4 regions of the Pseudarthrobacter humi genome follow, and region 2 is predicted to be linked to each of the others. Evidence: riboswitches for the same ligand, from Rfam matches in the RefSeq annotation. Region 2 holds a riboswitch; each other region holds the start of a gene.
The links. Region 2 has a riboswitch for thiamine pyrophosphate ahead of thiD (bifunctional hydroxymethylpyrimidine kinase/phosphomethylpyrimidine kinase). Riboswitches for the same ligand answer to the same signal wherever they lie in the genome.
Positions count from the first base shown of each region.

Region 1: it holds a riboswitch for thiamine pyrophosphate, as region 2 does, so the genes downstream of both, thiO (glycine oxidase ThiO) here and thiD (bifunctional hydroxymethylpyrimidine kinase/phosphomethylpyrimidine kinase) in region 2, are expected to answer to the same signal.
Region 3: it holds a riboswitch for thiamine pyrophosphate, as region 2 does, so the genes downstream of both, NFC73_RS12885 (ECF transporter S component) here and thiD (bifunctional hydroxymethylpyrimidine kinase/phosphomethylpyrimidine kinase) in region 2, are expected to answer to the same signal.
Region 4: it holds a riboswitch for thiamine pyrophosphate, as region 2 does, so the genes downstream of both, thiC (phosphomethylpyrimidine synthase ThiC) here and thiD (bifunctional hydroxymethylpyrimidine kinase/phosphomethylpyrimidine kinase) in region 2, are expected to answer to the same signal.

Region 1 covers NZ_JANCLV010000001.1:464,318-471,595, reverse strand. The annotation lists gene NFC73_RS02335 (4a-hydroxytetrahydrobiopterin dehydratase) at 36-362, opposite strand; gene NFC73_RS02330 (thiazole synthase) at 435-1,250, opposite strand; gene thiS (sulfur carrier protein ThiS) at 1,255-1,491, opposite strand; gene thiO (glycine oxidase ThiO) at 1,488-2,846, opposite strand; TPP riboswitch at 2,837-2,957, opposite strand; gene thiE (thiamine phosphate synthase) at 3,075-3,761, shown strand; gene NFC73_RS02310 (RNB domain-containing ribonuclease) at 3,826-5,340, shown strand; gene NFC73_RS02305 (DEAD/DEAH box helicase) at 5,633-7,278, shown strand, end outside.
Region 2 covers NZ_JANCLV010000009.1:65,955-73,232, reverse strand. The annotation lists gene proB (glutamate 5-kinase) at 1-689, opposite strand, end outside; gene obgE (GTPase ObgE) at 700-2,289, opposite strand; gene rpmA (50S ribosomal protein L27) at 2,408-2,671, opposite strand; gene rplU (50S ribosomal protein L21) at 2,733-3,041, opposite strand; gene thiD (bifunctional hydroxymethylpyrimidine kinase/phosphomethylpyrimidine kinase) at 3,314-4,882, opposite strand; TPP riboswitch at 4,865-4,962, opposite strand; gene NFC73_RS13785 (Rne/Rng family ribonuclease) at 5,064-7,278, opposite strand, start outside.
Region 3 covers NZ_JANCLV010000008.1:54,455-61,732, forward strand. The annotation lists gene mnhG (monovalent cation/H(+) antiporter subunit G) at 1-152, shown strand, start outside; gene NFC73_RS12875 (DUF4235 domain-containing protein) at 264-527, opposite strand; gene NFC73_RS12880 (heme-degrading domain-containing protein) at 569-1,111, opposite strand; TPP riboswitch at 1,168-1,309, shown strand; gene NFC73_RS12885 (ECF transporter S component) at 1,375-2,025, shown strand; gene NFC73_RS12890 (ABC transporter ATP-binding protein) at 2,025-3,614, shown strand; gene NFC73_RS12895 (energy-coupling factor transporter transmembrane component T family protein) at 3,611-4,405, shown strand; gene NFC73_RS12900 (glycoside hydrolase family 25 domain-containing protein) at 4,454-5,287, opposite strand; gene NFC73_RS12905 (UDP-N-acetylglucosamine 1-carboxyvinyltransferase) at 5,479-7,002, shown strand; gene NFC73_RS12910 (glutamate--cysteine ligase 2) at 7,067-7,278, shown strand, end outside.
Region 4 covers NZ_JANCLV010000014.1:15,059-22,336, reverse strand. The annotation lists gene ffh (signal recognition particle protein) at 1-227, shown strand, start outside; gene NFC73_RS16855 (alpha/beta hydrolase) at 330-1,064, shown strand; gene thiC (phosphomethylpyrimidine synthase ThiC) at 1,069-2,886, opposite strand; TPP riboswitch at 2,881-2,988, opposite strand; gene NFC73_RS16845 (VOC family protein) at 3,144-4,019, shown strand; gene NFC73_RS16840 (hypothetical protein) at 4,133-4,570, shown strand; gene rpsP (30S ribosomal protein S16) at 4,783-5,199, shown strand; gene NFC73_RS16830 (RNA-binding protein) at 5,201-5,443, shown strand; gene rimM (ribosome maturation factor RimM) at 5,557-6,102, shown strand; gene trmD (tRNA (guanosine(37)-N1)-methyltransferase TrmD) at 6,103-6,978, shown strand; gene rplS (50S ribosomal protein L19) at 7,221-7,278, shown strand, end outside.

The DNA.
Region 1 (7,278 bases), on a different contig from region 2:
CAGGGTGCGTGGTCACGGTCCTTTAACCCGGCGGCTTAACCCACGGGCTGGGCTGTGGCGCCGAGCCGAACGGCAGCGGCACTCACAGCAGCGGCAGCAGCGGCATCCCGCTCAGTGACCTCGCCGCCGGCGTCATGGGACGTGTAGCGCAGATGCACCCTGTTGTAGCGCCAGTCAAGGTCCGGGTGGTGGTTCTGTTCTTCCGCCAGGCGTCCGACGGCGGCAATCAGCTCCAGTGCGGCGGCCGCCGTCGGCGCCTTATAGACAGCGACGAGCCCGCCCAGCCGGTACTGCCAGTCGGGCAGCGCGGCCAGGACGGCGTCGATCCGGTCCCGCGTGAGTATGTCTTCCTTGCCGGCCACAGCGGCCTCCTCGGCTCGTCCGGTGAGCCGCCCCGGCGTTTGGCCGAGGGCGCCGGGCCTGGAGAAAGCGGCCTAGAGAAACTCTGCCCGGCCTTCCATGGCCGATGACGCCAGGGCGTGCTCGCGGCGCGGAATCCTGCCGGCCGCTTTCGCCAGCCTACCGGCGATGACGGCGTGTTTGAAGGCCTCCCCCATGAGTGCCGGGTTCTGCGCACGCGTGACCGCGGTGGCCAGCAGCACGGCATCACAGCCAAGCTCCATGGCCAGGGCGGCATCGGATGCCGTGCCGATGCCGGCGTCCAGCACCACGGGCACCGAGGCGCGCGAGACGATCAGCTCGATGTTGTGTGGATTCAGGATGCCCAGGCCGGTGCCGATGGGAGCCCCGAGCGGCATGACCGCGGTGGCACCCAGGTTTTCCAGCCGCAGGGCCAGGACCGGGTCATCGTTGGTGTAGGCGAACACTTTGAAGCCCCGGTTCACAAGCTGTTCCGTGGCATCCACCAATTCCACGGCGTCCGGCAGCAGGGTCTGTTCGTCGGCGATGACTTCCAGCTTGAGCCAGTCGGTCTCCAGCGCTTCGCGGGCGAGCTCCGCCGTCATGACCGCGTCCCGGGCGGTGAAGCAGCCGGCGGTGTTGGGCAGGATCCGGATCCCGTGGTCCACCAGGAGCTGGAAAAGGGACCCCGATTCCGCCGGCGAATAGCGGCGCATGGCCACTGTGGTCAACTCGGTTCCGGAGGCCAGCAGGGCGGCGCCGAGCCCGTCGAGGCTCGGGGCGCCACCGGTGCCCATGATGAGGCGGGAGCCGAGCTCGACGCCGTCGATGACCAGCCTGTCTGCGGCCTCGGGACGGCTATGTGTGCTGATGTTGCTGGTTACTGTCATGGTGTCAGCCTCCCTGGACTGCTGTGACCAGTTCGACGTCGTCACCTTCGGCAAGCGCCGTGACGAACCACTGGCTGCGGGGTACTACTGCGGAGTTATGGGCGACGGCGACGCCGAGTTTCTGCCCGTCTGTTGCCTGGCCGTTGGCCGCGAGGGGACGGCCGGTGACCTGGCTGATGAGGGTGGTGATGGAGGCGTCGTCCGCCACGGAATGGCGCGAGCCGTTGAGGGTGATGTTCATGCTGATTCCTTCTGTGGGTCGAGGTCCTTCGTGCTGCTGATGTCCTTGTCTGGGGACTGTGTGCCGGCTACGTGGTGCTTTCCTGAAAAGCGGGCCGGGCTGAGGGCCCCCCATCGCGGGTCCGTCCGGCCGTCCAGCAGGTCCCGGCAGATGGCCGCCGCCGCCGGAGCCAGGAGCACTCCGTGGCGGAAGAATCCGGTGGCAACCATCAGCCCGGCGATGTCCGCCGTGGTCCCCGGCCGTGGCGCGGAAGACGGTACGCGGCCGAGGAGAGGGGCGTTGTCCGGGGTCGCAGGCCTTGCCCGTGCCGTGCATTCCAGGAGTTCAAGCTCCGAGACGGCCGGCACGAGGACCTGGGCGTCCCGCAACAACTGGTAGACGCCGACCGCCGAGACGGCGGCGTCGCCCGTCCCGGCGAGCGCGTCTTCCCGTTGCGTTGCCCCGATCACTACGGTGCCGTCCTGCCGGGGAACGATGTAGACCGGCACACCATGGACCATTCCGCGGACAGTGGAGGTGAGGAGCGGACGCAGGTGCCGCGGAACAGCCAGCCGCAGGATGTCACCGTAGACGGGCCGCAGGGGCAGGTGCAGTCCAACCGGCAGGCCCTCCAGCGACCCTGCCTGCAATCCGTTGGCCACGACGGTCTCCCGGGCCTGGACAGTTCCGCCGTGGGCGAGCTTCACGCCGCTGACGCGGCCGTCCTCCCAGAGCAGAGCAGCGGCACGTTGGTCAACGGCGAATCCCGCGCGGGCACCAGCCACGGCGGTTCCTGCTCCCGGTTCGTGGAGGGCCAGGACTTCCTGGAGGCACGCCACGAGTTTCCGCGGATCCACCTGGTGGTCGGCGGGGATGTCCAGGGCGCAGGATATGGCCGGGCTGAGCAGGGATTCCCTGGTCCTGGCTTCACGGACAGTCAGGGGTTCCACCACCAGGCCGCTGGCCTGCTGCACCGCCCGGAGGTCCATCAGCGCCCGGCGGTCCGCAGCGTCCGCGCCGATGGCGAGGGTCGGCGTCGTCAGATATCCGGTATCGCCGGCCCCGGCCAGGGCGAGGTCCGCCGCAAAGGCAGGCCACAGGCCGGAGGATGCCAGCATCAGCTCAAGGAGGTCTTCCTCCTGGTAGTGCAGTTCGCTCACAGGGGCCAGCATGCCGGCGGCTGCCCAGCTGGCGCCGTTGCCGGGGGCATCATCGATCAGGACGACGGAACGGCCGGATCGCCGGACTTCCCAGGCTATGGCGTGGCCGATGATTCCGCCGCCGATGACGGCCACGTCGGCGTGCAGGGCGGTGGCGGTGCTGGCCGGGACGCTGGCTGGTGCGGGCTCAGGCGGGCTGCTGATTGCGGGGGGCATATGTTCCTTCCCTACGCCGGTACTAGCCGGATCAGGTCAAGCGGTCGGCTCTGACGCCCTCTCAGCCCGGCCGCTTTGTGACGGCTGCAACGGGCTCCCGCAGTACCCGCCCAGTTTAGGGGACTTAGGCTGGTTTCCATGAACGCGCAATCCTTCGCCGCTGCAGGCACGTCCTTTGTCCCCTCCGCCGCTCCCGAATCCTTGACCGGAACAGACCCCGCTGGCGGCATGAACACCGGCCTCCCGCACAGCGCCAGGCTGTACCTGTGCACCGACGCGCGCCGGGACCGCGGGGACTTTGGCGAGTTTGTGGACGCGGCGTTTGCCGGCGGCGTGGACATCATCCAGCTCCGGGACAAGGCCATCGAGGCGGCCGAGGAGCTGGAGCTGCTGGCCGTGCTTCAGGCCGCCGCCGAACGCCACGGAAAGCTGTGGGCAGTCAATGACCGTGCCGATATCGCGCTGCTGTCCGGCGCCCCCGTCTTCCACATCGGGCAGAAAGACCTGCCAGTCGCCTCCGCCCGCACGCTGCTCGGGGCACCAGCCGCGATCGGCCTTTCCACGCACACCGCCGAGCAGGTCGAAGGGGCCATCCGGCTGTCCGGTGGGCTGACTGACCAAGGCAGCCTGGACTACTTCTGTGTAGGACCGGTCTGGGCCACGCCGACGAAACCGGGCCGGGCCGCCGTCGGCCTTGACCTGGTGCGGTACGCGGCCGAAGCCGTCCGCGCTGCCGGCGGCACCCAGGCCACGCTGCCCTGGTTTGCCATCGGAGGCATCGACCTCGGCAATGTGGAGCAGGTGGTGGAGGCCGGCGCCGGCAGGATTGTTGTGGTGCGTGCCATCACCGAAGCCTCGGACCCCGCAGCGGCGGCCGTGGCACTCCTGGCGGCCCTGGACGCCGGCGCATCCTGACAATCCTCCGCGTCGCGGGCGGCGGGCGTGCACGATCCGTGGAAATCGAGCTAACCTGATTTTCGTGTCACATCATAGGTTGGCCCCCAATGTCCACGAGCAGACGAACGACCTCGCGGCGGCGCTGAGCGCCCTGCGGACCGAACTGGAACTGCCGGGGCCCTACCCGGCAGAGGCGGTCCGGGACGCGGAAGCGGCAGTGGCCGCGCACGAGTTGCCGGGTGCTGACCTGACGGATGTGGCCTTCCTCACCATCGATCCGGCGTCGTCCACCGACCTGGACCAGGCGCTGTTCATCGAGCGTGCGGGCACCGGCTACCGGGTGCTTTACGCCATCGCTGACGTGCCGTCCTTTGTCCGCCCCGGCGGCGGGCTGGACGCAGAGACCCGGCGCCGCGGCCAGACGTTCTACGCCCCTGACGGCCGTATCCCGCTGCACCCGGAGGTCATCAGCGAAGGGGCCGGCAGCCTTCTGGCCGGCCAGCTGTGTTCCGCCTATGTCTGGGAGTTCGGGCTGGACGACGCCGCGCAGGTCTCCACTGTGAGCGTCCAGAGGGCCACCATCCGGAGCCGGGCCAAGCTGAGCTATAAGGGAGTCCAGGCCGAACTCGACGCCGGGACGGCCGGCCCGGTCCTGCAGCTCCTGAAGGAAGTGGGCCTCAAGCGCGTTGAACTGGAGCGGCAGCGCGGCGGCGCCAGCCTGAACATGCCCGAGCAGGAAATTGTGCAGCTGCCCGACGGCGGCTACCGGATTGCCGCTGCGCCGCAGCTTCCGGTGGAGGACTGGAACGCCCAGATCTCCCTGATGACGGGGATGGCGGCGGCAGACCTGATGCTGGCGGGAGAAGTGGGCATCCTGCGCACCATGCCCGCCCCGGACGAGCGCTCCCTGCGTCACTTCCGCCTCCAGACCGAGGCATTGGGCAAGCCGTGGGACGGCAAGATCAGCTACGGCGAATATCTCCGCAGCCTTGACCCGACGGAACCGCGGCAACTGGCCATCCTGCACTCCGCCGGCATGCTGTTCCGCGGTGCCAGCTACACGGCGTTCGACGGCACAGTCCCGGACGATGCCGTCCAGTCCGCCATCGGCGCTGCATATGCCCACACCACGGCACCGCTCCGGCGGCTGATCGACCGTTTTGTCCTGGTGATCTGCGAGGCCCTGAGCAACGGCAAGCCGGTACCGGACTGGGCGCGGGCAGCCCTGCCGTCACTGCCGGAGATCATGGCCGGATCCGACCAGCTGGCATCGCGGATGGAACGCATGGCGCTGGACACCGTGGAGGCCGCGCTCCTGGTCAACCATGTGGGCCAGGAGTTCGATGCGATCGTGATTTCCGGCTCCAAGCCGCAGAAGGACAACGGCAACGGGAAGAACGGCAACGGCACCAGGAACGGCGCTCCGAAAAACGGCGCCGCGAAAAACGGGAACGGCCCCTCGGGGATCATCCAGATCGCCGAACCCGCCGTGACGGCCCGGTGCGGCGGCGACCTGGAATCCGGCACCAAGGTGCGGGTCCGCCTGATCTCGTCCGACATCGCTGCCCGCGAGGTCCACTTCGAGCTGCTGGCCTGAACGATTTCCGCGCTGCCTGATCGGCCCAAAGCCGGGATTCAGGGTCCGTGCGGCTAGACTGAAGAAGTAGATATGGATGCCCGGTCGTTGATTTCCTTGATTTGAATTCAACAAGCCCGCCCCTACGCGATCTTGAGATGCACCCGTTGGTCACCAGTGCCAGCATTTTGATAGCCCGCGATCGGCTTCCACTGGATTTGCTTGCGCGCTTCGAGCGTGCTCCGGAACGGCCACGTTGGCCGGCCCGTTGAGCAGGCAGCGCCAATGCCCAAATGAATAAGGAAACTCCCCTGTGAGTGAATTGCATACCCACCAGATCCTGACTGACGACTCCGGCATCGAGACGATCGAACCCGAAGAAACCATCATCTCGGACGAGAAGCCGCACGAGATCGAGGAGAAATCCTTCGCTGACTACAACGTCCGCGCCGACATCGTGGAGTCCCTCGCCGACGCCGGGATCACCCACCCCTTCCCCATCCAGGCCATGACCCTGCCGGTGGCGCTCTCGGGCCACGACATCATCGGGCAGGCCAAGACCGGCACCGGCAAGACCCTCGGCTTCGGCATCCCCGCCCTGCAGCGCGTGGTGGGTCCGGATGACGCCGGCTACGACAATCTCGCCGTTCCGGGTGCACCGCAGGCCCTGGTCATCGTGCCCACGCGCGAGCTGGCCGTCCAGGTGGCCAATGATCTCCAGAACGCTTCCCGCAAGCGGAACGCCCGTATCACCACCATCTACGGCGGCCGTGCCTACGAGCCCCAGGTGGAAGCCCTGCAGAACGGCGTCGAGGTAGTCGTCGGTACTCCCGGCCGCCTCATCGACCTCTACAAGCAGAAGCACCTGGTCCTGAAGAACGTCAAGATGGTCATCCTCGACGAGGCCGACGAAATGCTGGACCTCGGCTTCCTGCCGGACGTGGAAACCCTCATCGCCGGTACCCCTGCAGTCCGCCAGACCCTGCTGTTCTCTGCCACCATGCCCGGCCCGGTCGTCGCCATGGCGCGCCGCTACATGACCAAGCCGACGCACATCCGTGCCGCCGACCCCGATGACGAGGGCCTGACCAAGCGCGACATCCGCCAGCTGATCTACCGTGCCCACAGCATGGACAAGATCGAGGTCGTCGCCCGCATCCTGCAGGCCCGCGGCCGCGGCCGCACCATCATCTTCACCAAAACCAAGCGCACCGCCGCCAAGGTTGCCGAGGAGCTCGTGGACCGCGGCTTCGCCGCCGCCGCCATCCACGGTGACCTGGGCCAGGGCGCGAGAGAGCAGGCGCTCCGCGCCTTCCGCAACAACAAGGTGGACGTCCTGGTGGCCACCGACGTCGCCGCCCGCGGCATCGACGTCGACGACGTCACGCACGTCATCAACTACCAGTGCGTTGAAGACGAAAAGATCTACCTGCACCGGGTGGGCCGCACCGGCCGCGCGGGCAACAAGGGCACAGCCGTGACCTTCGTCGACTGGGACGACATGCCGCGCTGGGGCCTGATCAATAAGGCCCTGGGGCTCAGCGTCCCGGAGCCCGTGGAAACGTACTCCTCCTCGCCGCACCTGTTCGAAGAGCTGGATATCCCTGAAGGCACCAAGGGCCGGCTGCCCCGCGACAAGCGCGTGCTGGCCGGCGTCGACGCCGAGGTCCTCGAGGATCTGGGCGAGACCGGCAAAAAGAACACCCGTCCCAGCGGTGGCCGCGACAGCGGGCGCGACAGCAACCGCGACGCCGGCCGGTCCGGTGCTCGCGAGAGCAGCAGCCGCCGTACCAACGAGCCCGGCGGACGCTCCGGTGACCGCCGTCGTCGTACCTCTGATGCGGCGACCGCCGGCACCAGCCCCGCCCCCGAACCGGTTGCTGCGGCTCCGGCCGAAGGCGAAGTGGACCCCCGTGCCCGCCGCAGCCGGACCCGCACCCGCCGCCGCAACGGCGAAGT
Region 2 (7,278 bases):
CCGCCGGTGCCTACGCCTGCCTTGCCCGGCTTCCCGATGGTAATTGCCTCAAGATCTCCGGGGCCGTCCACCTGGGAAATGCGCTTGGCGCCCTTGGCGGGCGGGCCGTCGTATATCGAGTCGACGTCGGACAGCAGGATCAGGGCGTCAGCACGGACCAGATGGGCCACGAGCGCTGAGAGCCTGTCGTTGTCGCCGAAACGGATCTTGTGCGTGGCGACCGTGTCGTTTTCATTGACCACCGGCACAACGCCGAGGTTAAGGAGGCGGTTCAGTGCACGGAACGCGTTCGCGTGGTGGCTGCGACGCATAAGGTCATCTGCGGTCAGCAGCACCTGGCTGACCGTGACGCCGTGGGCGCCGAACGCGTGCGTGTAGCGCGCCATGAGCAGGCCCTGGCCCACGCTGGCGGCGGCCTGCTGGGTCGCGAGGTCACGCGGACGCTTCACCAGGCCGAGGGGCGCAAGCCCTGCGGAAATGGCTCCCGAGGAAACCAGGATAATTTCCGCGCCGGCGTTATGTTTGGCGGCCAAGACATCTGAGAGGGCGGTCAGGGACTCTTCCGAGATGCCGCCCTTGATGCTGGTCAGCGACGACGACCCTACTTTGACAACGATCCGGCGGGCCCGGGCGAGCACACTGCGGTCGTCTTTGGGTTCTTCGATGATTACTGCGGACTTTTCAGTCATTTCGGCGGCCTCACTCGTCATCTTCAACGCCCAGTCCACTCTCAGTGACCGGCTTGGCAGCACGGCGGCCGCTGACCGATTCGGTCCAGATCCCGGCCTTGCGCTCCGCCTCAAGCTCGGCGCGGGCGGCGGCCTTGGCCTCACGGCGTTCCACCTGCTCGTCGCGCTTCTGCCCGCGGGTGGGCCGGTCGCCGATGTCGGCGAAGCGGACGTCGGTGCCACGCGGTGCCGCCAGCAGTTCTGCGCCGGCCATCATGGTGGGCTCCCAGTCGAAGACAACGCCGTCGTCCTCGCCGATCACCACGGTGTCACCTGGCACGGCGCCCTGCTTGAACAGTTCGTTTTCGACGCCGAGCTTCGCCAGGCGGTCGGCGAGGTAGCCGATGGCTTCCTCGTTGGTGAAGTCGGTCTGCTTGACCCAGCGGACGGGCTTGTCGCCCAGGACGCGGAAGAGCGGCTCGAGGTTCTTTTCCTCGCGGCGGATCTTGAAGCCGGATTCGTTGACGGCGCGGGGCCGCAGAACGGGAGGCTGGACCTTGGGCGGGGCGGCCGCGAGGGCGGCACGGGCAGCCTGGACGATTTCCGCCATGGCGAAGCCGAGCTGGCGGAGACCCTCGTGGCTGGTAGCCGAGATTTCGAAGACCCGGTAGCCGCGTGACTCCAGTTCCGGGCGGACAAATTCAGCCATGTCCTTGCCGTCCGGGAGGTCCACCTTGTTCAGGGCCACCAGGCGCGGACGGTGGTTCAGCGGAACCACTTCGCCGTCGGCACCGGCGTAGCTCATGTCCACGGAGTATTTTTCCAGCTCGGCCTCGATGATGGCCAGGTCCGCCAAAGGGTCACGGTCCGATTCGAGCGTGCCGCAGTCCAGCACGTGCACCAGGGCGGCGCAGCGCTCCACGTGGCGCAGGAAGTGGTGGCCAAGGCCCTTGCCTTCGCTGGCGCCTTCGATGAGGCCCGGGACGTCGGCAATGGTGAAGCGGACATCTCCGGACTGGACAACACCCAGGTTCGGGATCAGCGTGGTAAAGGGGTAATCGGCGATCTTGGGCCGCGCGGCGGACATGGCCGCGATCAGGCTGGATTTGCCGGCAGAGGGGAAACCGACCAGCGCGATGTCGGCGATGGACTTCAGTTCCAGCACGATGTCACGGGCGTCACCCTCGATGCCCAGCAGGGCGAAGCCCGGGGCACGGCGCTTCTGCGAGGACAGCGAGGCGTTGCCCAGGCCGCCCAGGCCGCCGGCGGCCGCCACATACTCGGCGCCTTCGCCGACCAGGTCCGCCAGGACGGTGCCGTCCTTGGACTTGACCACGGTGCCGTCCGGCACGGGCAGGATGAGTGTCTCGCCGCTCTTGCCACCGCGCCAGTCACCCATGCCGGGTCCACCGTTGGTGGCATGGCGGTGGGGGGCGTGGTGGTAGTCAAGCAGCGTGGTGGTCTGGTGATCAACGCGCAGGATGACGTCGCCGCCGTCGCCGCCGTTGCCGCCGTCGGGACCGCCCAGGGGCTTGAACTTCTCCCGGTGGACAGAGACACACCCGTGGCCGCCGGTACCGCCGGATACGTGCAGTACTACCCGGTCTACAAAGCTCGCCACGTGGATCTCCTCAGTGCTGTTTTCCTGTACGCCCAAAGGCGACAAGACGATTGTAATGCGGTTAAAAGAACAGTGGAGCGGACCAAAATGGCCCGCTCCACCGCTTCAGAACTATTTGTTACTCTGCAGCTGCAGCAGCAACGATGTTAACAACGCGGCGACCGCGGCGGGTGCCGAACTGGACGGCTCCCGGGGCCAGTGCGAACAGTGTGTCGTCGCCGCCACGTCCAACGCCGGCGCCCGGGTGGAAGTGGGTGCCACGCTGGCGGACGATGATCTCGCCTGCGGAAACTACCTGGCCGCCGAAGCGCTTGACGCCGAGGTACTGGGCGTTGGAGTCACGACCGTTGCGAGTGGAACTCGCGCCTTTTTTATGTGCCATTTGAAATGCCTGCCTTTAAATTCTGGGGAATCTGCTGAAGAACCTGAACAGTAACGAAGAGTTACTTGATACCCGTGATCTTGACCTTGGTCAATTCCTGACGGTGACCCTGGCGCTTCTTGTAACCGGTCTTGTTCTTGAACTTCTGGATGACGATCTTCGGACCACGGAGGTCTTCGAGGATCTCAGCCGTAACCGTTACCTTGGCCAGGTCCGCAGCAGCAGAGGTGACTTTGTCACCGTCTACCAGGAGCAGTGCGGGCAACTCAAAGGTGCTGCCGGCTCCACCGGGGACGCGGTTCAGGGTAACGAAGTCTCCAACGGAAACCTTCTCTTGGCGGCCGCCTGCGCGGACAATCGCGTACACCACTTGGGAACTCACTTCTCTCGACGTTTATTACTAAATTTGCGTGCTGAACCCTGTTCCGTATTTGGCTGGGTTCTCGCTGTGCCTCAACGCCGTGGGGTCGTAACCCAAGTGTTGGCGTAAGCACCGAAGATCTAGAATACGCTAATTTTGCCTTCGGCCGCAAATGAGGCTGGTTACGGCAGGTTGTCTGTGATAGTACCCACAAGCAGGTACTGCACTGACAATCCAAAACCGTGCCTGACTATCGTACAGGCCGCACAGGCCGCAGCCTGTCAGGAATGAATTCGCGGCGCGTCGAAGAATTCCGCCTCGAACCGGCACGACTGCCTGAAGGCCACCAGCATCGCCGCCCGTTCATCCGCGGAAGCACTCCGGCCGGCGTCGTCAGCCAAGGCGATGGCGTCGCGCGTGGCCTGGGCGAAATCCTCGTCAGCATAGGCCCGCAGCCAGTCGGCATAGGGATGCGCCGGCGAAGCACCGGCGGCCAGGAACTCCGCGTGGAGGGTCTGTCCCACTTCGGCGTACAGCCAGAAGCACGGCAGCACCGCCGCCACGAGGACCGCATAGCTGCCGGAGGCCGAGGCCGCCACCAGGTGGTCCACGTAGGACTTGGTGACAGGCCCAAGGACGGAGTCCACGGTCCTGGTGCTCAGCCACGTGCGGTGCAGTTCGGATTCGACCTCAAGGCATTGCCGGGCCGACTTCGCCCAGAACAGCTGCGCGGCTTCCGTGGGCGCCAGCGCACTGGCTCGGGCGAGGACCCGTGAATACCCGTTGAGGTAGATGGCGTCCTGGGCGAGGTAATAGGCGAATTGTTCCTCAGCCAATGTTCCGGCCGCCAGGTCGCGGATGAAGTCCAGCCCGTAGATGGCCGCGAGATCCGGCGCCGACGCCCGGCGCAGCGTCTCCGCGAATTCGCCGGCCGCCGGAATCTGTTGCATGTGGTGAAAGTGGTTGATGGGGCCGTTGCCCGCGCCCACCTTCAGTTGGTCAGCGGCCCGCAGCGCGCCCACCAGCCAGGGCTTCACTTGCCGCAACGCGGCTTCCCAGTCACCCAGCCGGGCCTGGGCCGTGGCCATGGCCGATGACAGCGAGCAGCCGGTGCCGTGGCTGTTGCGGGTGGGGATCCTGTCCCCGCTCACTTCCACTACCTCTTGGGCGAGCAGCCCGCCGGCGTTGACCAGGGCATCAGGGCACGCACCGCCGTCGAGATGGCCGCCCTTGACCAGGACGGTGGCGCCGGTCGCGGCGGACAACCGCTGCCCCTGCCCGAGCGCGTCGTGCCATTCCCTCGCCTGCGGCTCCGCCACCAGGATGGCCAGTTCCGCCAGGTTGGGGGTGATCAGGTCCGCGAGCGGGAGCAGCTCCCGCAGGGCCGCCTCGGCAGACTCCTGCAGCAGCCGGTCGCCGCTTGTGGCCACCATCACCGGATCAAGAACGACGACGGCGGGACGTACCTTTTCCAGCCAGTCGCGGACCACGCCTATCACCGCAGCGTCGCCCAGCATGCCGATCTTGACCGCGTCGATGGTGATGTCATCGCTGATGGCAGCGAGCTGCTGGCCCAGGAAGGACGCCGGCGGGACGTGAACCGCCTGGACCCCCTGGGTGTTTTGGACCGTCAGCGCGGTGATCGCCGCCATGCCGTAGCCGCCAAGGGCTGCAATGCTTTTGAGGTCGGCCTGGACGCCCGCGCCCCCTGAAGGGTCCGATCCGGCAATGGACAGCACCCGCGGGACGTCACGCAGCACCCGGACCTCAGCCCGGGTTGCTGGGGTTTTCGGCAGAGCCGCCGCGGGCGTTGCAGGAGGAAGAACAGAAGTTGAAGCCAAAGGAGACATCCCTTCGCCGGTGCTAACCGGACAGGTTCAACGGGTGTGGATCTCAGCCGGCTCTCTGCGCGGCACCCCGTGTCAGTCACCAGCCTAGCGTTCCTCGCGACTTAACGCCGGACGCCCGGACGCAGCCTGTGATTCACAGGCACGTCCGGGCGCCGTTGTATTGGCTTGCCCTACTGTTTGGTCAGAGCTCCGAGGCCGGAACGCCTACGCCCAGGATGATGGGCGCGTTGGCGGCAACCGGTTTGTCGGCCACAGGAGCCTTGAGGGGTTCCGGGGCCTTGGCGGCGTGGGTGTGTCCGGCAGCAGCCGCCGCAGCAGCTTCGTGATGTTCTACGGACGTGGCGTTGGCTGCGCCCTGGGCACGGCTGGCACTCCGGTTCCGCCGGGGACGGCGGGCACGGGGCTCTTCAGTGTGGTCGGAGTAATCCTTCTCCGCCGCTGGCTGCTGCTGGCGGGCAGGTTCGGCCGCCCGGCGTTCAGCTGCCTGGACTGCCGGCGGCGTGCTTTCCGCTACAGGAGCCGGCTCACCAAGGTGGGCGAAGGCCTCCGCGAGGCGGTCAAGCGTCAGGGCAGGTGCGTGCGGCTGGTCCTCGTGGTGCGCCACGAACGGCAGCACTACCTGCTCGCCGCCGAAGGTCAGCACAGCGGCCGGGCGGCCGTTGGAGTCCGTTTCGGACTGCCCAGCCGGAGCCGGCACCGGAGCCGCAGGCTGCCGGCCCGCGGCAGCTGATGCCTGAGCCACCTCGTCGTCGTGCAGGTGCGCAGCGTGGGCTGCGGCCGCAATGTTCGCAAGCGCTGCCCGAGTGGCCTCCGCCTTCGCATGGCGCTCGGCATCGCTGGCTTCCGGATGGACCGTGTGGATCTGCACCGGAGCTGCCGGCGCCGTTTCCAACGGCTGGCCGCCCCGTCCGCGGCGGCGCTTCCGGTCAGTGCGGCCACCCGGCTGGCTGTCCGGGCGCTGGCTGTCAGTCCGCACGCTGTCGGTGCGCTGGGCTTCCGGACGGCTGTCAACCCGCTGCACGTGGTGCTCCGCGGCTACCGTGTTGGCGCGGCGGTGCTCCACGGGGTCGTCGTGGGTGACGATTCCGCGGCCTGCACAGGTTTCACACTGCTCGCCGAAGACTTCCAGGAGCCCGGTGCCCATGCGCTTACGCGTCATCTGCACGAGGCCCAGCGAGGTCACTTCGGCCACCTGGTGCTTGGTCCGGTCGCGGCCCAGGCATTCCACCATGCGGCGCAGGACCAGGTCGCGGTTGGATTCGAGGACCATATCGATGAAGTCGATGACGATGATGCCGCCGATGTCGCGGAGCCGGAGCTGCCGGACCACTTCTTCAGCTGCCTCGAGGTTGTTCTTGGTGACGGTTTCCTCGAGGTTGCCGCCGCTGCCGGTGAACTTGCCGGTATTGACGTCCACCACTGTCATGGCTTCGGTGCGGTCAATGACCAGCGAGCCGCCCGAAGGCAGGAAGACCTTGCGTTCCAGGGCCTTGTGGATCTGCTCATCGATCCGCCACGCAGCGAAGATGTCCTGGTCCTTGGTCCACTTTTCCAGGCGGCCCACGAGGTCCGGGGCCACGTAGGTGACGTACGCCTCGATAGTGTCCCAGGCCTCTTCACCGGAGACGATCAGCTTGGAGAAGTCCTCGTTGAAGACATCACGGACCACCTTGATGGTGAGGTCAGGTTCGCCGTAGAGCAGCTCCGGCGCGAGGATCTTGGTGGACGTGGACTGGCTTTCGATGCCTTCCCACTGCGCGCGCAGCCGGTTGATGTCGTGCGTGAGCTCCTCTTCGGAGGCGCCTTCGGCAGCGGTGCGGACGATGACGCCGGCGTGCTCCGGGAGGCGGTCCTTGAGGATGCGCTTGAGGCGGTTGCGCTCGACGTCGGGCAGTTTGCGGGAGATGCCGGTCATGGAGCCGCCGGGCACGTAGACCAGGTAGCGGCCGGGCAGGGAGATCTGGCTGGTCAGGCGTGCGCCCTTGTGGCCCACGGGGTCCTTGGTGACCTGGACCAGGACGGTGTCGCCGGACTTGAGCGCGTTTTCGATCCGGCGCTGCTTGCCTTCGAGGTTGACGGCTTCCCAGTTCACCTCACCGGCGTACAGCACGGCGTTGCGGCCGCGTCCGATGTCAACGAACGCCGCTTCCATGGACGGCAGGACGTTCTGGACCTTGCCCAGGTAGACGTTGCCGATCAAGGAATCCTGCTGCGTCTTGGACACAAAGTGCTCGGCCAGGACGCCGTCTTCCAGGACGGCGATCTGGATTCTGTCGTCGCGCTGCCGGACGATCATCTGGCGGTCAACTGATTCGCGGCGGGCCAGGAACTCGGCCTCGGTGATGACGGTACGGCGGCGGCCGGTGTCGCGGGATTCGCGTCGGCGCTGCTTCTTG
Region 3 (7,278 bases), on a different contig from region 2:
CCGGTTACCGGACCAAACACCTTCACCGTGAGCTGCTCAGCTCCGATGAACTCGACGCCGTGGTTCAGAAGGCGGCCCAGTCGGCCCGGGATGAGTCGGCCCGGGAAGAGTCGTCAAGGGATGAAGCGTCCGACGGCGGCCGGCGGGACTGAAGCGTCACGCGCAGCCCCCGGCGTCCCGTGTGAGTTTTTGTCCAGATCATCGGGTATCTCGGCCGGCTTGAGCCGATTATCTGGACAAAAACTCAGGGGATGGTGGTGCGGTCAGACTATGTCCTGGGACTTGGCGAAACGGGTGATGGCCCGCTGCGTGCCGCGGTTGGCGAGCACCTGGATGATGGTGCTGACCGAGGCCGAAATGAGCGCAAACGTCAGGGCCGAGCGCAGGGTGGTGGGAGTGTCTTCGTCCTTGCCGGTGGGGGGCTTCCGGCCGGTGGACTTTTCCCACACCGTATTGACCACCTTGGTGCCGACGAACCCGGCGCCGATGCTGATTGCAGTGCCGAGCAGCTTGATGAACAGGTTCATTCGTTGAACTCCTTGTGAGCGGATCCGGGACTTCCTTTAGCCTAACCCGGCTGCATGGACTCCAGAATCTCCCGCAGGGCTTCCACCACCAGATCGTGGTCCTGCTGCTGGGGCAGGCCCGAGACCGTCACCGTGGCCACCGCACCCACACCGGCGACGTAGACCGGGAAGCAGCCGCCGTGCGGGGCATAGGTGGACTCGTCGAACCAGCCGTGGTCCTCGATCCGGCCGCCATGCAGCCTGCCGCGCAGGCCCACCAGCAGCGACGGGATCTCATACCTGGCGGCGGTGCGCTGCTTGGCCCGGATCCAGTGCTCGTTGTCCGGGGTGGCGCCGTCCAGGGCCACGTGGAACAGGACCTGGTCACCCTTGGTGATGTCGATCGCGATGGGCAGCTTCCGACTCTTGCCCAGCTCCACCAGGAGCAGCCCGAGGTTGAGGGAGTCGTCCTTGCTGAAATGCGGAAACTGCAGCTCGTTGATCTCGGCTTCGACCCGGGCAATCAGGGCCTCAAGCAGCCCCGCCGGCTGGGGCACTGTCGAATCAGGATTGAACGCAGTCACAGTCGGGTTGTTGGCAGTCATGGCCCACAATCTACCCCGCCCGCGGTGTAAACTGGAGCACGCCCATCAGGGCAGATTTATTACGACAGGGGAGCGCCGCCGTCGGACATCACTGGCATTGCCAGGGAACCGCAGGTGGGCGCTGAGAGTGCGGACAGCCGCAGACCCTCGAACCTGATCCGGTTAGTACCGGCGCAAGGGAGTCGAGTTCTCGAAGTGTCCGGAAACGGCGGCAGCGCCGCACTCCGGGGCACTTTCCCCTCCTGTTCCTCAGGAGGACCAAAATGACAACTGCAGCAATCAAAAAGACCGGCAATACCTGGCGTGTTGTGGACATCGTGGTGGCGGCGCTCATCGCCATCACCGGCGGCGTGATCTTCTGGGCCTGGTCCCAGGGCGCCGGCATCGTCTCCGCCCCCATGAACGCCGTTTACCCCCCGCTGACCGGCCTGATCGCCGGCGGCTGGATGATCCCGGCAGTGCTGGGCATGCTCATCATCCGCAAACCCGGTGCGGCGATCTTCTGCGAAACTGTGGCCGCCACCGGCGAACTCATCATGGGCTCGCAGTACGGCGCCACGGTGCTGATCTCCGGACTCCTCCAGGGCCTGGGCGCCGAGCTGGTGTTCTTCCTGCTGGTGTACGGCAACTTCCGGTTCAAGTCCTTCCTGCACCAGAAGTACAACCTCATCGCCGCGCTGTTGGCCGGTGCCGGCGCGGGCCTGTTCTGCGGCCTCAATGACTCGTTCCTGCCGTGGGGCTGGAACATCGCCTACGAGCCCGGCGACAAGCTCGCGTACATCGTGTTCTGCACCATCTCCGGCGCGGTGATTGCGGGCGCGCTGTCCTGGATCGCCACCCGCGGCCTGGCCCGGACCGGTGTGCTGAGCTCGTTCGCATCCCGGAAGGCAGCGTCGGAGCCCGTCTTCAACTGATGACCGCTTCCGACGCCGGCGCTTCCGGAGTGCGCCCCGCCGCGGTGTCCGCCCGTGGCTGGGGCTGGCGGCATGCGGGACGTTCCGCGCCCGCGGTCCAGGGGCTCGACCTCGACATCGCTCCCGGCGAGCGGGTGCTGCTGCTGGGCCCATCGGGCGCAGGCAAGTCAACACTGCTGCACGCGCTCGCAGGGGTGCTGGGGGATGAAGGGGACGACGCCGACGAAACCGGTTCGCTGCTGATCGACGGTGTGGTGCCGCGCGGGCAGCGCGGCCGCTCGGGCCTGATGCAGCAGGATCCGGAAACGCAAGTGGTGCTTTCGCGCCTGGGCGACGACGTCGCCTTCGGGGCCGAGAACCTCGCCGTGCCGCGGGACGAGATCTGGCGGCGCGTCCATGAAGCGCTCGACGACGTCGGGCTGCGGAGTGCCGGCCCTGGTCCCGGCGGGCTCCCGCTGGACCACCCGACGTCGGCCCTGTCCGGCGGGCAGAAGCAGCGCCTGGCGCTGGCCGGGATCCTCGCGATGCGGCCCGGGCTGATCCTGCTGGATGAGCCCACAGCGAACCTTGATCCCGCCGGCGTGCTGGAAGTCCGGGACGCCGTGGGCCGCTGCCTGGACAAAACCGGCGCCACCCTGGTTGTGGTGGAACACCGCGTGTCCGTCTGGAAGGACCTGGTGGACCGGATTGTGGTGCTGCAGCCGGGCTCGGCAGCGGGCTCCACAGGAGGTTCCGCCGCATCGTCCGCAGTCCTGCTGGACGGGCCGCCGGACCAGGTGCTCGCGGAGGCGCGGGACATGCTGATCGGCGCGGGCGTCTGGGTGCCGGGGTACGTGCCGGCAACCCGCCGCCGCGTGTCCGCAGGCTCCGGTGACCTGCTGCTGGCCGCCGAGGACCTGGCCGTCTCCCGCGAGCGTCCGCGGCGCCGCGGCTTCCGGACCATCCCGCCGGTACCGGTGCAGCACGGCATCGCGGCCCAGGTCCGTTCCGGCCACGCACTCACCGTCACAGGACCCAACGGCGCCGGAAAGTCAACGTTCGCACTGACCCTCGCCGGTCTGCTGGCGCCGGTGGCGGGGAAGGTGTCCGCCGCCGTCGAGCTTTCCGAAGGCGCCGGGATTGACCCCTTCAAATGGAAAGCCAACCAGCTGATTTCCCGCATCGGAACCGTCTTCCAGGAACCCGAGCACCAGTTCGTTACCGGCCGCGTGCTGGACGAACTGATGTTCGGCCCGCGGCACCTGGGCCATGGCGAGGAGCGGGTTGATGAGCTGCTGGAACGGCTGCGCCTGACGCACCTGGTGGACGCCAATCCGTACACGCTCTCGGGAGGCGAAAAGCGGCGCCTCTCGGTGGCCACTGTCCTCGCGGCCCACCCTCGTGTGCTGGTCCTCGACGAGCCGACGTTCGGCCAGGATGCCAACACCTGGGCTGAGCTCGCATCGTTCCTCTCAGAACTGCTCGACGCCGGGACCTCCGTGGTTTCCGTGACCCACGACCAGGAGTTCAGCGCCGTCCTGGGCGGGGCCGAACTGCGGCTTGGACCGGCCTCACGCGGCGGCGCACGCCAGGAAGCGGGTGCGGCATGAGGGATGCCCTGACCCTCCGCAGCAACCACGCGCTGCTGACGCGCGCCAACCCGCTGGCCAAGTTCGCCGTCGTCTTCCTCATCACCCTGGTGCTGGCGCTCTCCATCGACTGGGTGTCTGCTTCGGTGGCGCTTGGGGCCGAGCTCGTGATCTTCCCGCTGGCGGGCCTCACCCTGCGCCTGCTGTGGCAGCGCGGCTGGCCGCTCATCATCGCGGCAGCCCTGGGCGGCTGGAGCACGGCGATCGTCGCGGCGGACGGCGGCGCTGTACTGCTCGACGTCGGGATCTGGTCGATCAGCGAAGGTTCCCTCCAGCTGGGAATCGGTTTTATGCTGCGCGGCCTCGCGATTGCCCTGCCGGCGATCCTGCTGATGACCTGCACGGACCCCACCGACCTTGCCGATGCGCTGGCCCAGAAGGCCCGGCTGCCGCACCGTTTTGTCCTCGGCACGCTGGCCGCGATGCGGCTGGTGGGACTTATGGCCGAGGAATGGCAGACCATCGGCATGGCGCGGCGGGCCCGCGGCGTGGGCTCGCAGGGCAGCCCGCTGCAACGGCTGCGGGCCACGCTCGGGCAGAGCTTCGGGCTCCTGGTCCAGGCCATCCGCCGTGCGTCCCGGCTGGCCATCACCATGGAAGCGCGCGGTTTTGGCACCGGCCTGCGGACATGGGCCCGGGAATCCACCTATTCGCCGTTGGACGCCTGGGTGCTGGCGGGCGGTGTGCTGATCGCGGCGGCTGCTGTGGTTGCCGCGGCCGGGATGGGGACCTGGAACTTCGTCTGGCGCTAGTCCGGGCGGGCCATGCTTCTGGATTCGGGCTACGGCGCGCTTTGCCTGCTAAATGCACGAGTGATCGTAGTCGAAGCCCCTGGAGACGAACTGGGTCAGGGTGACTGTGCCGCCGGGGGTTAACGGCGCATTCGAGCAGTTGGCGGTGGCTCCGAAGGCAGTGCGGGCGCCTGCCAGCCAGCTGGGCAGGGCATAAAGGTTGCTGGAGCTGCTGACGGTGCCCACGATCTGTACCCATTGATAGGCCGAGGAGTAGATGCCGACGTCGGCGCCGATGCTGTGAAAAAAGTCGGTCATACCTTCTAGGACGGCACGGTTGGCATTCTTGTCGAGGGACCAGCTGTTGCCTGTTTCAACATCGAGCCACCACAGGTAGTCCGAGGGGCTGCTGATGCCGCGGATGTAGGCGTCGTCGTATGCCTTGGCGTAGCCGTACATGTATGCGCACACCGGGCCAACGTCCTTGTCCTTGCAGGTGCCGTAGGGGTTGTCTACAGCGTGGGCAGCGGGGTAGTTGTTACTGGTCGGCCACCAGGAGCCAGCGTGCCCCGGGTTGGCGGTGTTGACGTAAAGGGCCACGGACGGCTGATCGGTCGGGTTCACCGTGATGGCTTTGGCCCAGCGGAGAAGTTCGGCGAGGCAGGGGTTAGTGGTGCTGGCCAGGCCATTGTTGACGCCCACGATCCCGAAAGCTGGAGCGGCGGGAAGCGCCTTGTCGCACTGAGGCCACGAGATATCGTTACCCAATGCTTGCTCGGCGCCCTCGCCCGGTGAAGGGGCGGCCACGGACGCCGGCGCCACGACAATCCCGCAAAGGGCCATGAGCAGGCACAAGATGGCACACGCTAAAGCACGGGATGCTGTGGCCGCATTCCCGTACATGGCAGGCCTCCTGCAGGGCATTCTTCCGTTGATCGGGTGAACCGGATGTCTCAGTCTCCCGCTGAGCGAGTGGCGGGTCAAGGACAAGCATTAAGGAGCCTCTATCTCATGAATCGGGTATTTCATGGAATCTCAGTCCATCCTTCCGCTGCGCGTGCCATGGAATAGCTCATCTGTGATATTTTTTATCTATGATTCAGGAAACTGCCGAGCACGTCGCCGCCACACTCAGGGACGCCCGGGCCGAGAAGGGCTGGACCCAAGGTCAGCTCGCGTCAGCGCTGGGAACCAGCCAAAGCGCCGTCGCCCGGATGGAGCAGGGCAAGCAGAACCTGAGCCTGAAGATGATCCAGCGGCTCGAAACCATTCTCGACCGCAGCATCGTCAAAGTGGGCAAACCGCAGATGACGCACCTGCGGATCGAAGGCGGCCGCACGCTTTCCGGGGCGGTGGATGTCAACAGCAGCAAAAACGCCGGTGTGGCGCTGCTGTGCGCCAGCCTGATCAACCGCGGCACCACCGTCCTGCGCCGCCTCGCCCGGATCGAAGAGGTCAACCGGATCGTGGAGGTCCTGACCAGCATCGGTGTCGAGTGCACGTGGCTTAACGACACCGATCTCCAGCTCCGCCGCCCCGCCGTCCTGGACCTCAGGGCCATGGATGTTGACGCGGCGCGCCGCACCCGCAGCGTGATCATGCTCCTGGGCCCGCTTCTTGACGAAGCCGCGGAATACCGCCTGCCGTATGCCGGAGGTTGCGATCTGGGCACCCGCACCGTGGAGCCGCACATGCAGGCTTTGCGCCAGTTCGGGCTCTCCGTGGAGGCGACTGCCGGTTTCTACGCCGTGCAGGCTCCACCGCCGGACACCCACGACCGGTCCTTTGTGCTGACGGAGCGCGGGGATACTGTCACCGAGAACGCCATCATGGCAGCGGCGCACCGCCGCGGCACCACCGTTATCCGTAACGCCAGCCCCAACTACATGGTCCAGGACCTCTGCTTCTACCTCGAGATGTTGGGCGTGCGCATCGACGGCGTGGGCACCACCACACTGAAGATCACCGGGCAGCCGCTGATCGACGTCGACATTGAGTATTTCCCGTCCGAGGACCCCATCGAGGCCATGAGCCTCATCACCGCCGGGATCGTCACCAACTCAGAGGTGACCATCCGCCGCGTGCCCATCGAGTTCATGGAAATCGAGCTGGCCACGCTGGAACAGATGGGCCAGAAGCTGGAGATTTCCGGCGAGTACGTGGCGCGCAACGGACGCACCCGGCTGGTGGATGTGACCACCAAACCGTCCGAGCTGCGGGCGCCGGAGGACAAGATCCACCCCATGCCGTTCCCGGGCCTGAACATCGACAACTTGCCGTTCTTCGCGGTCATCGCCGCCAACGCCCACGGCCAGACCATGATCCACGACTGGGTCTATGAGAACCGGGCCATCTACCTCACTGAACTCAACCGGCTCGGCGCCCAGGTGCAGCTGCTGGACCCGCACCGGATCTACGTCAAGGGCCCCACGAAGTGGCGGGCCGCCGAGGTGGGCTGCCCGCCGGCACTCCGCCCTGCCGCCTGCCTGCTGCTGGCCATGCTCGCGGCGCGGGGTGTTTCGGAGCTGCGGAATATCTACGTGATCGAGCGCGGCTACGAAGACCTGGCCGAGCGGCTCAACACCATCGGCGCCAAGGTGGAGTACTTCCAGGACTAGCGCTCGCAGAATCCGCCGACCCCGCGGGCTGCCGCGGGCCGGCCCGTTGCAGCACAATATAACCATGCGTACATTCGGCGTCGAGGAAGAACTCCTGATCGTTGATCCGGACACGGGGGAGCCGCTTGCCCTCGCGGATGCGATGTTGTCCGGCCGCCGGATGGCAGCCGACGACGCCCCGGAACGTCCCTATGCGCTGGCAGCCAAGGAAAAAACCGCTCACGACGACTGGACTGGCCTGACTGCCGAGCTGAAGCTCGAGCAGATCGAGACCCA
Region 4 (7,278 bases), on a different contig from region 2:
TGGGCGGCCCCGGCGGTGCGCGGAAGGGCGGCAAGAACGCCCCGAAGAAGAAGGCCCGCTCAGGCAACCCTGCCAAGGCTGCCCAGGAGTTGAAGGACGCCGAGGCCCGGCGGGCCGGCGCGGCGAAGGCGCTCCCCACGGGGGCAGCATTCGGCCAGCAGGGCGGCGACTTCGACCCGTCGCAGCTGAACCTACCCAAGGGATTCGACAAGTTCCTCGGCAAGTAACCACCCTCCCGACTGGGTAGCAGCAGGCGTCGTTGTGGGCACTCATAACCACACTGGCTCCTGCCCAATAGGGATGTCGGTGCCGTGGAATAGGGTTGGGTCATGTTCAAACAGCGGGTAGTGTTCGTGCACGGCGCCGGACCTTTCGGTGCCGCGGCGTGGCTGCGCCAGCACGGCATGGCGCTGACGTACGACGCCCTGTTCCTGCGGCGGCACGGTTTTGACTCCGTCGCTGAACCCGTGGAGTCCTCGTTCTCCGAAGATACCGCCATCATCCTGCGCTCACTTGCCGATGACGGCCGCGGGGCCGCCGGCGGCCATGTTGTTGCCCACGCCGAGGGCGCGATTGCGGCCATGATGGCTGCCGTGGAACGCCCCGAGCTGGTGTATTCCCTCACGCTGGTAGAACCGGCGTGCCTGTCCCTGACCGCAGAACTGCCGGCCACGGCCGCACACCGCGCCCTGATGCAACCGCTGTTCGACCTCCGAAACCAGCTCAGCGATGAAGACTTCCAGCGGGAGTTCGTGCGGCGAATGTTCGCGGCGGACCTGCAGGAGCCCGCCACGCCGGAGGAAAAACGGTCGGCGCGCCGGCTCCGGTTGCAGGCGCCGTCCTGGGAGGCCCCGCTGCACATTGTTCCGGGCGTCCCCACCCTGGTCCTGACGGGTGGGTGGGAACCGCTCTACGAGGAAATCGCCGGATATCTGCAGGAAACCGGTGCCCTGCACCGCATTGCTGCGGGAGGACACCGGCCCCAGGACTCTGCCGAAGGTGACCGTGCCATCCGGTCCTTCATCGCCGACGTCGGCAGGTCACGCTCGGTTCAGGCTTCCTGAGCCGTCAGCTGCCGGCCGGGATCCGAAGCTCGGGGAGGTAGACCTTCCCGCCGGCGGCCAGGAACTCCGCACTCTTTTCGCGCATCCCGCTGTAGGCCTCGGCGATGGCCGCCTGCGAGTCTGCCGAACCGTATTCGTCCCTGATGTCCTGGCTGATCTTCATGGAACAGAACTTCGGGCCGCACATGGAGCAGAAGTGGGCGGTTTTGGCCGGTTCGGCAGGCAGCGTCTCGTCGTGGAAGGCCTCCGCCGTGACCGGGTCCAGGGACAGCGCGAACTGGTCGCGCCAGCGGAACTCGAACCGGGCCTTGGACAGGGCATCATCCCTCTCATGGGCGCCGGGGTGGCCTTTGGCAAGGTCTGCTGCGTGGGCGGCGATCTTGTAGGTGATCACCCCGGTCTTCACGTCGTCCTTGTTCGGCAGGCCAAGGTGTTCCTTGGGCGTGACGTAGCAAAGCATCGCCGTGCCGTACCGGGCGATTTCGGTGGCGCCGATTGCGGACGTGATGTGGTCATAGCCCGGGGCAATATCCGTGACCAGCGGCCCCAGGGTATAGAACGGGGCGCCCTTGCAGAGTTCCTGCTGGCGTTCCACGTTCTCCCGTACCAGGTGGAACGGGACGTGCCCGGGACCTTCCACCATGACCTGCACGTCGAATTCCCACGCCCGCTGGGTCAGTTCAGCCAGCGTGTCCAGCTCGGCGAACTGGGCGGCGTCGTTGGCGTCCGCCGTCGCCCCCGGGCGCAGTCCGTCGCCCAGGGAGAACGCGACGTCGTACTTGGCGAAGATTTCGCACAGCTCGTCGAAGTGGGTGTAGAGGAAGTTCTCCTGGTGGTGCGCCAGGCACCACCCGGCCATGATCGCGCCGCCTCGGGAGACGATGCCGGTGACGCGGTTGGCCGTCAGCGGCACGTAACGCAGCAGCACGCCGGCGTGGATGGTCATGTAGTCCACACCCTGCTCGCATTGCTCAATGACCGTGTCCCGGTAGATCTCCCAAGTCAGGGCGTTGGCCTCGCCGTTGACCTTCTCCAGGGCCTGGTAGATGGGCACCGTGCCGATGGGGACGGGGGAGTTGCGGATGAGCCATTCCCGGGTGGTGTGGATGTCGTCGCCGGTGGACAGGTCCATCACCGTGTCGGCACCCCACTGGGTGGCCCACTGGAGTTTGTCTACTTCCTCGGCGATGGAGCTGGTCACGGCCGAGTTGCCGATGTTGGCATTGATCTTCACCAGGAAGGCCTTGCCGATAATCATTGGTTCGGATTCCGGGTGGTTGATGTTGTTGGGGATGATGGCCCGGCCGGCCGCCACCTCGCTGCGGACCAGTTCCACGTCGCAATTTTCACGGAGGGCGATGAACTGCATCTCGGGGGTGATGACACCCTTCCGCGCGTAGTGCATCTGCGTGACGGTCTTGCCTTCGACGGCGCGGCGGGGAACCGGCTGAGCACCCTTCCATTCCGCAGAGGCTGCGCCCCGGCGCACGGCCGACTTGCCGTCGTCGAGCAGGTTCCGCTCCCGGCCGCTATAGGGCTCGGTGTCTCCGCGGGCGGCGATCCACTCCGAGCGGAACGGGTTGAGGCCCACCACCGGATCGCTGCCCGGTCCCGCCGTTCGGTAGGTCCGGAAAGGCCCGTTCGCCTCGCCGTTTGGCGACGGTTCGAGGGCGATTTCGGTCACGGGAACGCGGATCCCGGTGGCCTCATCGTTGATAAACGCCAGCGAGTGGGACTTCAGCGACTGGGTTTCAGGTTGGAGCGTTTGATCCACGTCGGCTTCATTTTTGGCAGGGATCAGCTGTGTTTCTTGTGTATTCAATGAATACTCACTTCCTTCGCCGGCATTACCCGGACAGGTTCAACGGTCGCAGGCTGCGTCAGCCCGATCTCAGCCCCTGCAAGGGCTCCCGTGTGGTCAAGTTGAAGCTACCACAGGCCGAGGGTGGACCCGTCACAGCAATCACGGGAATGCGGTCGCAATCCGTCTGCTCTGCCACTTGAATTAAATTGAAGGTTCAAGTAAATTGGAACCATAGCGGCCTTCCGTCCGAAGGCCAGCGGACCGGGAGTGTTCACATGACTGCAGAAGCCACCAGCCGGGATCTCCTTCCTGCTGCCCTCTCCATGGGCACCGTGATGCTCAAGGTGGGCGACATGAAACTGATGACCGACTATTACCAGCGTGCGCTCGGCCTGGACGTCGTCGCGGAACAGGATGGCGGCGTCTATCTTGGCCGCCTTCAACGCCCGCTGGTCCATCTCGCGGCCGCCCCGTCCTTGAATCTGCCTGGCAGGGGAGAGGCCGGGTTGTTCCACACCGCACTGCTGTTTGACGACCAGGCTTCGCTGGCCGCCACGGTAGCCACCGCCGCCCAGTATGAACCCCGGTCCTTCACCGGCAGCGCCGACCACCTCGTCAGCGAGGCCTTCTACTTCAACGACCCCGAGGGCAACGGCGTCGAACTGTACTGGGACAGGCCCCGCGAAAACTGGTCCTGGAACGGGAAGGATGTCGTGATGGACAGCCTGGCACTGCCGCCGCAGCGCTACCTCGAGCAGCACCTGACCCAGGAATCCGTCGCCGGCCAGCGGGCCAGCGAAGCCGGCGTGGGCCACGTCCACCTCCAGGTGGGCGACGTCCAGTCAGCGCACGATTTCTACGTCGGCACGCTGGGCTTCGAAAAGACCGCCGGCTGGCACGGGCAGGCACTGTTTGTCTCCGCGGGCCGGTATCACCACCACATGGCCATGAACGTCTGGAACAGCCGCGGAGCCGGTCCCCGCAAGGACACCCTGGGCCTCGGCGAAGTGCTCATCGAGGTCCCTTCCGGGGATGACGTCGGAGCGCTCGCCGACCGCCTGAGGGTCGCCGGTGTGGCCTCGCACCACACGGGCGCCGAGCTTCGCTTCGAGGACCCGTGGCGCAATAATATCCGGGTCGCCGTCCGCTGAGTGCGGATGCCAAGTGTGCGGCTTGCCTTGTACTAGGCTGATTCTGAACGGCCGGGGCGGCACTTGCTGCTGCCCTTCCAGGCCGCACCGTCGACGGAATGAGGGCTGTTCCCATGGGCTTCACTGAAATTTTTGTTTCCACTCACGATGCCGCGCTGAAGCGGGCGGCCGTCCTGGATGCAGGGGGCTCCCCGGAGGGCCAGGCCCTGCGGATTCCCGGAATCAGCGATTTCGAAATCGAGCAGCTTGGCGACCTTGCCGGCGTTGCGGTGCACGCCGGTGGCGCGGACTACGAACTGGCCATGGTTGACGTCGCCAGTGATTCCCTCCTAGGGGTACCGCCGGCCATGGTGCGTGCGCTCGCGGACCTGCTCAGCTATGAGACTGAAGGCGAAGGCAATGTCCTGGACGACGTCGCTGAAAAGTGGGCCGCCCAGGATGACATGCCGTTCGGCGTGGCCGAGGCCCGGACGTATGTCCAGCAGTTCGCTGAGCTGGCAAACTCAGTCGATGACGCCGCGCGCACCGGCGTGTACGTCTGGTCGTCGTAGGCAGGCCGTGGCCCGCCGGGTCCGCCCGGCTACCCCATCCCGACGTGTCAAGTCGAAATCCGGACGCTGATCTGGCACAATAAACAGGTACTCGATCTGCGTGGCCCCTCTCTCCGCGTCCGGATCCTGTCCTTCGAACCCTCAAGTATGGCCCGCCCCACGGGTGCAGAACGTCGGTTCACCCCTTTTCTGAAACAGGAGTGACCACAAAAGTGGCCGTAAAGATTCGCCTTAAGCGCTTTGGCAAGATGCGCGCACCGTACTACCGCATCGTCGTCATGGACGCACGCTCCAAGCGTGACGGCCGTGCCATCGAAGAGATCGGCAAGTACCACCCCACCGAAGAGCCCTCATACATCGAGGTGGACACGGACCGTGCCCAGTACTGGCTCGGCGTCGGCGCACAGCCGTCCGAGCAGGTTGCCGCGATCCTGAAGATCACCGGTGACTGGCAGAAGTTCAAGGGCCTGCCGGGCCAGGAAGGCACCCTGAAGACCAAAGCTCCGAAGGCTGCCTTTGTTGCTCCGGAAAAGGGTTCCGTGATCATCCCGGAAGCCATCACCAAGAAGTCGAAGCAGTCTGACGCAGCCGAGGCCCCGGCCGAGGCAGAGACCACCGAGGCTGAGTAGATTGCTGGCAGAAGCGCTCGAACACCTCGTCCGGGGAATCGTTGATTCGCCGGAGGATGTCAAGGTCAGCTCGAAGAACAACCGCCGCGGGGACACCCTCGAGGTTCGTGTTCATCAGGATGACCTGGGACGGGTGATCGGCCGCCAGGGCCGCACTGCACGGGCATTGCGCACCGTTGTGGCGGCACTGGCAGACGGCGAGCCGGTCAGGGTCGACGTCGTCGACACCGACCGCCGCCGCTAAGCGCTCGGCAACATCAGTTTTTGCTCCGGCCCTTCCACCAGCAACGGTGGAGGGGCCGGAGTGCTTTCACCACAAGACCCGTGGAGAATCCACAAACCGAAACAGAGGAACAGATGCAGCTTCAGGTGGCACGAATCGGCAAACCGCATGGAATCCGCGGCGAAGTGACGGTCCAGGTGCTGACCGACGCTCCGGGGGACCGGTTTGTTCCCGGTACCGAGTTTGTGGTGGAGCCTGCATCGGCCGGCCCGCTCATCGTTGAGGGTGCGCGCTGGAACAAGGACATCCTGCTGCTCGCATTCGAAGGAATCGAGACCCGCAACCAGGCAGAGGCCCTGCGCGGCGCCAAGCTTTTCATCGAAACCGAAGAGCTGGGCGAGGACGACGACGAAGGCTGGTACGAGCACGAACTGGTAGGGCTCGAGGCGCGCGTCGGGTCGCAGGTGGTCGGCAAGATCGCCGCCCTGCACACCTTGCCCGTCCAGGACCTGCTGGTGGTTGAAACGCCGGACGGCAAGGAAATCCTTGTCCCGTTTGTGGAGCAGATCGTTCCGGAGGTCAATGTGGCCGATGGCTTCGTCCTGCTGACGCCGCCGCACGGTCTCTTTGAGGTCAACGACGGCGAAGCCGGCCCCGGTGAAGCGGAGGAAAACGCGTAGATGAGAATCGACGTCGTCAGTATCTTCCCGGAGTACCTGGCGCCCCTGGAGCTCTCGCTCATTGGAAAAGCCCGCCAGGACGGCCTGTTGGACCTGCGCGTCCATGACCTGCGTGATTTCACCACCGACAAGCACCGCTCAGTGGACGACACCCCGTACGGCGGCGGCGCCGGCATGGTGATGAAGCCTGAGCCTTGGGCGCAGGCGTTGGCTGCCGTTGCCGCAGCTGCTTCTGTCGCCGGAGCCGGTGAAGCCGCAGGTGGCGCCGGGGCCATGGCGGCCGAGCCCGCCAAACCGGTCTTGATTGTTCCGTCGCCGGCAGGGGAGCGCTTCAACCAGGCCCTGGCCCATGAGCTCGCAGAAGAGGACCGGCTGGTTTTTGCCTGCGGCCGCTATGAGGGCATCGACGAGCGTGTCATCGAGTGGGCGGAAGAGCACTTCACGGTCCGCCCCATGAGCCTTGGTGACTATGTGCTGAACGGCGGCGAAGTGGCTGTTTTGGCCATGGTCGAAGCCATTGGCAGGCTGCTGCCGGGCGTTGTGGGCAACCCTGATTCCCTGGTGGAGGAGTCGCATTCGGACGGGCTGCTGGAATACCCGGTGTATACCAAGCCCGCCAGCTGGCGGGACCGGGATGTCCCGGCAGTGCTGCTGAGCGGCAACCACGGGAAGATCGCGCAGTGGCGCCGCCACGAGCAGTACCGGCGGACGGCGGAACGCCGTCCGGACCTGCTGGAAGCGTTCGACGCCGGTAAGCTGCCACGTGCCGACCGGACGGCTTTCGCCGACCTCGGGTACGACGTCGTCGACGGGCACCTCCTGGCGCGACGGCAGGCCGATACCAGCACGGACGCTGGAACCGACGCCTCAACCTGAACCGGCGCGCCTGTGGTCCGGGCGATTGGCTGTAGCCCCGCGAGTGTGGCAAAATTAGTCTTTGTGTCTGCTGGGTCCGCACCTGCCACAGGGGGAGCGCAACCAACAGTTGGACACCCCGGGACCTTCAATCAGTGAAGGAACCGGCCCCACTTAATTTTCGGCGGTAATTTCCGGTACTTCCGGGCTTGCCCGCCGTGACCCAAAGTGAATGACCTGTGGCGTTCACCAGGAGTGCAATTATGCATATTCTCGATTCCGTAGATGCAGCCTCGCTGCGCACCGATGTTCCTGTCTTCC